2 regions of the Pseudohongiella sp. SYSU M77423 genome follow, and region 1 is predicted to be linked to the other one. Evidence: predicted binding sites of a transcription regulator. Region 1 holds the regulator's gene; the other holds the start of a gene.

Region 1 (4,503 bases):
AGCAGTACAGCAGGCGATGCAGCATGGTGACGGATCGGCGGAAGAGAACGTGGTTATTGAGCCTGGCATCGCAGAAAGGCTGCAGCAGTCACTGATTCAGGCTGCGCAGCGGCAGGAAATTGCCGGCAATCCTGCCGTTCTGCTGGTTGCCGCGCCGCTGCGTCCGACGCTGAGTCGATTCGTGAGATTTACCACGTCAGGGGTACGGGTGTTGTCCTATCAGGAAATTCCGGACAACAAGCAAATCACCATTGTCGCCACACTGGGACAATGACAGAAACAACATTGAGATCGAAGAGGGCAGAGCATGCAGCTTAAGAAATTCGTGGCCAAAGATATGCGCAAAGCACTGATGGACGTGCGCCAGGCATTTGGTGAAGATGCGGCTATTCTGTCAACCCGCAGCGTTGAGGGCGGTGTTGAGGTGGTGGCCACGCCTGCGCCGGCCTCGCCTGACAAAGCGGCGGAGTTTAATGCTGCCAATGAGCCTTCGGTCAGCAAAGCGGAATTTGGCGCCATGCGCTCTGAACTGAACAGCATTCGCAGCCTGCTGCAGCAGCGCCTGAATGGACTGGCCTGGGATCAGTTTGCCCGCCAGACACCAGCTCAGGCTGCGATCTGGGAGCGACTTGTGGCGATGGGCCTGCCCGGCAATATCAATCAGCGGCTGCTGGATCTGGCAGGCCAGGCCCGCACGCTGGATCAACTCTGGCGCCAGACCTTATCGGCGCTGGTCAAAATGACGCCGGTACACAGTGCCGATCCTGTCAGCACCGGCGGCATTTTTGCCTTCCTGGGTCCGACCGGCGCTGGTAAAACGACCACCATCGCCAAACTTGCCACCAGGTTTGTGCTGGCGAATGGTCCGGAAGAGGTTGCGCTGGTTACCACGGACAGCTTCCGACTGGCTGCCCACGAGCAACTGCGCACGCTGGGTCGCATACTTGGCGTAACGGTACGGATTGTTGATAATCAGCATTCACTGGGCGATACGCTGCAGAGTCTGGCCCACAAGCGTCTGGTTTTGATCGATACAGCAGGTCTGCCATCGCGGCATCCGGAGCAGCAGCGACAATTGTCTGAGCTGGCTGACCAGCCACAGGTTCAAAACTGGGTGGTACTGCCTTGCACGGCTCAGGGCCAGGTGCTGCAGGCGGCGTGGAAAACCTGTTCGACGGCAGGCGTGTCAGGGTGTATTCTGACACACTTGGATGAAGCCTGTGTGATGGGCGAGGCGTTGGCGCTGTGTATTGATCGCGCCGTGCCAGTAGTATACGAAACATTTGGCCAGGCCATCCCCGATGACCTGGCTGTGGCGACTGCGCAGGCGCTCGTCAAACGGGCGGTGGCACTGGGTCGGGCTCAGGCCGCGACGCCCGTGGATCGCGCACGCGTCATGAACAATTTTGGCAGCCAGCCGCCGAGCAGAGCGGCCGCAGCAAAACGTGCCGCGATTTAGGGGCACGGGCTGATCAGGTAGGAGATTTATAGGGATGCATCCCATACAGGTACTGGCAGTAACCGGCGGCAAGGGCGGTGTCGGAAAAACCAGTATTTCGGTGAATTTAAGTCTGGCAATGGCCCAGGCTGGCAGACGTGTGGTTTTGATGGATGCCGACCTGGGACTGGCGAACGTTGACATCCTGATGGGCGTCAAGGCCGACAAGACCATTGCCGAGGTCATGGCGGGAGTCTGTGATCTGCGCGATGTCATGATCGAGACGCAGGGCATCAAGATCATTCCGGCATCATCTGGTGTACAGACGCTGGTCAATATGGGCGCCAATCAGCATGCGGGCATCATTCATGCCTTCAGCGATCTGTCCGATGAGCTTGATGTACTGGTCATCGACACGGCGGCTGGCATCTCTGACTCCGTGGTCAGTTTTGTGCGCGCGGCGCAGGAAGTGCTGGTTGTTGTGTGCGATGAGCCCTCGTCGATGACGGACGCTTACGCACTGGTCAAGTTGCTGAACCGTGATTGCCAGTTGCGCGATTTCCGGATTCTGGCGAATATGACAAGATCGCCACAGGAAGGTCGCAACCTGTTCAATCGGTTTGCGGCAGTTACCAGCAAGTTTCTGGATGTTAATCTGCGGTATGCCGGTGACATCCCCTTTGATGAGACAGTACGCAAGGCCGTGCAGCGACAGAAGCCAGTGCTTTTGAGCTATCCGGGCGGCAGAGCGGCTGATGGATACCGACGTCTGGCGTCGGAAGTGCTGGGTTGGCCGGTGCGAACTGAGGCAACTGGTCAGTTGGAATTTTTTGTGGAACGACTTGTACAGGGCATGGCCTGAGATATGGGTGCAACACTTTATCAGGACGTTCAAGTAGCCGGGGCAGACGACCTGGTCATACAGCATGCGCCGCTGGTGAAGCGGATTGCGCACCATCTGTTGATGCGTATGCCATCCAGCGTGCAGCTCGACGATCTGATCCAGTCAGGCATGATTGGCCTGCTGGAAGCTGCCCGTAAGTATGATGTCAGCAAGGGAGCCAGTTTTGAAACCTATGCAGGCATTCGAATTCGCGGTGCCATGCTGGACGAAATCAGGCGCGGCGACTGGGCACCGCGGTCTGTACACCGCAAGAACCGGCAGGTAGCCGAAGCCGTCAAGGCCATTGAGGCGCGCACCGGCACTGACGCCAAAGATCATGAGATTGCTGCCGAAATGGGTGTCGATCTCGATACCTACTACACCATTCTACAGGATGCCAGTGGCAGCCGCCTGTTCAGCTTTGATGATCTGACGCAGGGTGGTGATGATTCCTCGATCGAAGTAGCCTCGGGTGAAGTATCCGGTCCCTCGGAAGAGCTGCAGGAGGATAACTTCCGTGAGCATCTGTCCGAAGCCATAGATGGGCTGCCCGAGCGCGAAAAGCTGGTCCTTGCCCTGTATTATGACGAAGAACTGAATCTCAAGGAGATTGGCGAGGTTCTGGGTGTCAGCGAATCCAGGGTCAGCCAGATCCATTCCCAGGCCGCCCTGCGGCTTCGTTCGCGTCTTCAGGAATGGCGTTGAGCCCCTTCCGTCCGCTAAAATTGCATTAATTGCACTTATTTAGCAGTTCGCTCTAAATTTTTTCACTTTCCAAGCGATAACATTGCCAGGGGAAACCATATTGTTCAGGTTGCCCCCGGACAGATTTCATGACCTGGAGGCGGTTTTGGACAAAAACATGAAGATTCTCATTGTTGATGACTTCTCAACAATGCGTCGAATTATCAAAAACCTGTTGCGGGATCTTGGTTTTACCAATACAGCCGAAGCTGATGACGGCAACTCCGCCCTGCCCATGTTGGAAAACGGAAGTTTTGACTTCCTGATTACCGACTGGAACATGCCAGGCATGACCGGAATCGATCTGCTGAAGGCTGTGCGGGCCAGCGAGAAGCTGCGCGGACTGCCTGTGCTGATGGTAACCGCGGAGGCCAAACGGGATCAGATCATTGCGGCTGCGCAGGCAGGGGTCAATGGCTACGTAGTTAAACCTTTTACGGCTGCTGCGCTGGAGGAGAAGATCGAAAAGATCTTTGAGCGCATTGAAGCCACCAGCTGAGGGACCGTCAATGGCTGAGATAGACCAGGAACGCTACGAGTTGCTCTATCGTGAAGTGGGGCGCCTGACCCGGGCCCTGCACAACGCCATCCGCGACTTTCACGTTGGCATTAACGTGACAGGCAGCGCCGAGGTTGAACACGAACTGTCTGAGATGGCGGACGCCCGAAGCCGGCTTAACTACGTTATCAAGATGACAGAAGAAGCCGCCAACAAGACCATGGATCGGGTGGATGACTCGATCCCGATTATTCAGAGCATGGTGGAGCAGAGCAATGAGGTTGGTGATCGCTGGGCTCAGTACGTCGCCTCTCGCTCTTGCTCCGATGATGAGAAAAAGCTTTTTGAAGACGTGAGTGGCCTGCTGTCACGCGTCAATTCGGAAGGCAGTGGCCTGCACGGCAACCTGACCGACATTTTGATGGCACAGGGATTTCAGGATCTTAGCGGTCAGGTGATCAAGCGCGTCATCGGTCTGGTCAGTGATGTGGAAAAAAGCCTGGTTAATCTGGTCAAGCTGGCCAGCAGTGTTGAAGAAGTAGCCGGGATTGAACGAGTGGTGCAAGTTAACGATCCGAAAGAGGATGCTGAACGGCGCCTGCGTGCTGAAGGCCCGCAGACAAAAACCAGTCAGGATGTTGTTTCGGGTCAGGATGATGTAGACGATCTGTTATCCAGCCTGGGTTTTTGACTAACGCAACAGCGGGCAGCTGATAACGCTCAGGTAGAAAAGGTGGACAACATGAGTTTTTTTGACGACGAAGAGATTCTTGAGGATTTTCTGGTTGAAGCCGGAGAAATTCTCGAACAGCTCTCTGAACAGCTGGTCCAGTTGGAAAAACAACCGGATGACAAGAACCTGTTGAACGCCATTTTTCGCGGTTTTCACACCGTCAAAGGAGGCGCCGGCTTCCTTCAGTTGAATGCCATGGTGGATTG
Region 2 (4,503 bases), on a different contig from region 1:
CTTGGCCACTGAAACTGATCAGCGTCCGCATCCAGATGACCTGGATGGTCAGAAAAGTTCTCAGCGACAAGCTTGATGACTTCACGATCAACACTGTCCACATCAAAGCCTTTGCGATCCGGTATGTCTACGTCATCACGCAGCGACTTGCGGTTTTCAGTATCGTAGTTCCACTCACCTCCAGCTGGCTGGTCGTCCTCCATCAGTAATCCGGTTTTGCGCCGCATCTGCCGATAGAAATATTCCATGCGTAACTGTTTTTTGCCTTGCGCCCACTCGGCAAATTCTTTTTTGTCGCAAATGAATCGGCAGTCACCCAGAACGGAGACCTCAATATCAAGCTCTGATGACCAGTTGTCGATCTGCTGTTGCAGGCGATGCTCGCCGCACTCGGTAACAACCCAGCTGTCGACCCTGTGTTTGCCAGCAACTTCTTTGATGACATCCGCAAACTTTTTCAGTCGGCTGTCAGGCTCATATTTGTAATAGTGAACACGCCAGCCATCGGCTTCCAGCTCGCTGGCAAAATGTCGCATGCCACTGAATAGCAGGGCAATCTTTTGTTTGTGGTGTTTGACATAGGTGGCTTCTTCATAAAGCTCTGCCATGACAACGAGATCCTTCCCGCGGTCAAGCGCCTCCAGTGTAGGCAGGTCTCTGTCCAGTTGATCGCCCAGTATCAGTCCAGCTCGCACCAATCAGCCCTTTCGGCCTGAATCAAAGCGCGATAACTGATGCTGCAACGAATCGCTCAGCTGGTGCAGAGAGTCGCTGATGCCAGACAGTTCGCGCGCCTTTTTAAGATTCTGGGAGGCGATTTCATTGACTGACTGCAGATTGTTGACGACCTGATCTCCCGACACTGACTGCTGTTGCGCTGAGGCAGCAATCATGTCGTTCTGACTGGCCATTTGCGAAATCTCATGTGTCAGCTGCTGGAGGGTGCTGGTACCTTCATTTGCTGATACCAGACACTCACCCACAGCTTCCTGGCTGCGCGTCATGGCCTGGCGGGCTGAGTCAGAGGTCTGCTGAAGTCGTTTGACCAGTTGCTGAATCTCCTTGGTCGATTCAGAGCTGCGTCGAGACAGCGACCGCACCTGATCTGCCACTACAGCAAAGCCGCGCCCGTGGTCTCCAGCGCGGGCTGCTTCGATGGCCGCATTCAGCGCCAGAAGGTTGGTCTGTTCGGCGATGTCCTTGATGATGTCTACCACTTTATCGATGTCGTTCGCCTGACTGGCAGTGTCGCCTACCGCTTTGCTGGTGATGTCGATATCGCTCTTCAGAGTGTTGATGCTGCTGCTGATACGCTGCACAGCGGAACCACTGTCGGCGGCGAGTTCATTGGCAGTATTGGCACCGTTAGCTGCATATTGAGCATACTGGGCTACCGTTGCAGTCGCAGTGCTCATCTCCTGCATGGCATCAATCATCTGTTGATTGACCGATGTCTGCCGCTCGGCGCCCTGTTCGACATCGGCAGCATTGCGCGTCAATGCCTCGCCCATCTGCTGAAGAGTCCTGAGTCGATCCTGTACATCAATGACCAGCGTTCGCAGTTGCCCCAGGAAGCGGTCGAAAGATTGTCCAGCTTCCGTGTCGTGATTGACCTTCAGGGTCAAGTCCATGCGATCGTCGTCGCGCGTCAGCTGTTCGCACGCTGAGGCCAGTGCCTGCCCTTCCGCGGCATCCGCCGCTGCCAGTTTGGCCAGGTAGAACAATGCTGCGGCCTCGACCAGTACATAGCCGGCATGAACAAATATCATGCTCCAGTGAGCATGTTCGGTCACCCAGACAGGGAAGCCGTTGATTTGCATGTAAAAGAACAGGAAGTGGTGTGCTGCGATCACAATTGTTGCGACGGCGATAGGCCGCCAGTCGCGATATGCAATCAGAAGCGCCAGTAACACGAAAATCGAGAAGTGCATCTCGATGGTTCCATGGCTCTGGTGAATGTGCAGTGCTGACATGACCATGAAGGCAGCAGCAATAAGGCTCGGTAAATGCCTCCCCAGCAGCTGCCCCTTCCAGGCGATGATGGTTGCAGTCAGAGTGCCACCACCCACCAACAGCGCTACCCCCCAGGTACCATGCCACGGTGCCAGCGCCAGTGCGTACAACTGGCAGCCGATCAGTACACCAATCATGATGCGGTTGGTCTTTTCGAGATACCAGTGACTGTTGTTACTGACTGCGGCGCCTGATGTATGTCTCGAGGCGGGAGTTGAGGAACGGTCAGACGGCGCGGCGGAAATGGGCGACGATAGTGATATAGCCATAATACTGATTCGCTTAATGATGAAGAATTAACTTGGACGAAAGACCTACTACTGCGATCGCACCGTGAATTGATACGCGATCCTTGTCGTTTCGGTTCATGGCGCAGTATTGTTATTTTCCTGTCACATGCTTGTGCTGAAATTGCCGGCCTGATCAAGTGATAAATAATGAATCTGGTGAATCACACAATGACCAACTCAAAATTCAATTCCAAGCGTGAGCGACCCAATACTGTTATCGGCTCGCGCCGCAATTTCCTTAGGGGTAGTGCCATGACAGCAGCCCTTGTGTCCTCTCCTTTAGTTCAGGCATTCCAGTCTTTGTCGACACGTCAGGTCTCTGCAGGCGGCCCCGCATCTCGACGCATGGACAGCCCTTATGGACCAATACGTCCGGTCAAGGATGAAGTGACGGGCCTGGAGCTGCTGCAGTTGCCGGAAGGTTTCTCCTACGCCAGTCTGTCCTGGGCGGGCGACGCCATGGCGGATGGCAACCCTGTACCGGCACGGCACGATGGCATGGGTGTAATTGCAGTTGATGATGACACCATCATTCTGGTGCGCAATCACGAGGTGGGCTCTGGTCGTCCGATATCAGCTGCCACCGTATATGATGAAGGTATGGTGTCGGAGAGCGCCCGCGCGGGTGGCGGCAATACCACGATTCATTTCTCGCGCAGCAACCGCCGGGAGATTCAGACGCTGCCAAGCCTGGGTGGCACCATGGTCAACTGTGCTGGCGGCGTCACGCCGTGGGGCACGTGGCTGAGCTGTGAAGAAACCATCCACGATGCCAGCGCGACTGGCGGCCGTCGTCATGGTTATGTGTTTGAGGTGCCGGCAGATCCGGCAGAAACGTCGGGCGTGCCTATCGTCGGCATGGGGCGTTTTGAGCATGAGGCGGTGGCTATTGATCCGGTAAGCAGCTACGCCTACCTGACCGAAGACAATCGCAATCAGTCCCCGATCTACCGCTATGTGCCAGACAATACCAGTCAACAGGCCGGGTCTCTGGAGCAGGGCGGGCGCCTGCAGGCTGCCCGCATCAAATCCATGCACGGCGCCGAATTGCTGGCCCCGGCAATGGGTGATGAATACGAGCTGGAGTGGGTCGACATCGCAGACCCGGATATGGACCCGCAAGGCGACACCAGTGGGCCCTGCCTGCAGGCTCGCGCGGCGGGTGCGTTCACGATAAGCCGTGGTGAGGGTATCTGGTACCACGAGGGCCTGATGTACATCGTCGACACCAGTGCTGGCGTCAATGACGCAGGGCGCGCGGGTTATGGTGAAGGTGCGGTGTGGATGCTGGATCCACACGAGAATCGAATGCGCTGCATCTTTGCCTCCACCGATGCCAATATGGCCAATAACCCGGACAACGTAACCGTCAGTCCCCGGGGCGGCATCCTGATGTGTGAGGATGGTGGCGGCGTCGAAGACGAGTTTGGACCCGGTGAACGCGTGATGGGGCTGACGCCGACCGGTGAGTCCTACGTTCTGGTCAAGAATAACGTTGTCCTGTCTGACACCGATATTACGGTGAGCGGCAAAATTACCGAACCGGGTGACTATCGACAGACCGAAATTGCCGGTGCCTGCTTCGATCCCTCAGGCGAGTTTCTGTTCATCAATGTGCAGAATCCAGGCATCACCTTTGCTATCTGGGGCCCGTGGGAGCGCGGCCCTGTCTGAAGCCTGGGCTGTCAGGGCAGTTAGCGATTACACCACCCATTTACTCCGGGTCGGCGTCAGCCTGCTCCTGGCGTCGGGTGCCAGCCAGTATGCCGGGCAGGGCATAGTTGCCCTCATGGCATGCGTACTCGTAAATGCGTTCACCCTCCGGTCGGGCGTAAAGCACCATCTCTGCCGTCCAGGGCGCCGTGTAGGCCACCGGGTCGTTCATGGTAAAGCTGTACACGATTTCCGTTTCAGAGACCATTCGCAGTCGCTCGGTCACTTCAAGGCCGGGCCCTGAGCCGTAGTGCGATTGCTGCGGATGCAGGTGGCGAGTGCTGATGACCAGCGTATCGTTGTCCCAGTAGCCCGTGGAGTCGCCCATCCATTTGTAGATCTCGGGCGGCTGGTGTTCATCGTTCAGGCGGATGATGCGCGCGTCGTGCATCATCTCCGCCATGATCACCACATAGTCCTCAGTCTGTATGATCTGATAGTTGTTGTTATAGATGATGGGCATCATGGGCGGGCCGGCGCTGGAATT

The links. Region 1 encodes FliA, which starts transcription of late flagellar genes. Its sites were predicted from a motif close to CTAAAGTTTNNNNNNNNNNNGCCGNTAA; they were not measured.
Region 2: the regulator FliA is predicted to act here: its motif matches at 2,518-2,545, upstream of QGM61_RS02020 (methyl-accepting chemotaxis protein).

The regions. Positions count from the first base shown of each region.
Region 1 is NZ_JARYTH010000002.1:58,242-62,744, forward strand. It holds gene flhA (flagellar biosynthesis protein FlhA) at 1-274, shown strand, start outside; gene flhF (flagellar biosynthesis protein FlhF) at 308-1,459, shown strand; gene QGM61_RS04070 (MinD/ParA family protein) at 1,488-2,300, shown strand; gene QGM61_RS04075 (RNA polymerase sigma factor FliA) at 2,304-3,026, shown strand; gene cheY (chemotaxis response regulator CheY) at 3,172-3,564, shown strand; gene QGM61_RS04085 (protein phosphatase CheZ) at 3,575-4,255, shown strand; gene QGM61_RS04090 (chemotaxis protein CheA) at 4,307-4,503, shown strand, end outside.
Region 2 is NZ_JARYTH010000001.1:465,027-469,529, reverse strand. It holds gene QGM61_RS02025 (cryptochrome/photolyase family protein) at 1-695, opposite strand, end outside; gene QGM61_RS02020 (methyl-accepting chemotaxis protein) at 699-2,282, opposite strand; gene QGM61_RS02015 (PhoX family protein) at 2,556-3,977, shown strand; gene QGM61_RS02010 (hypothetical protein) at 4,018-4,503, opposite strand, start outside.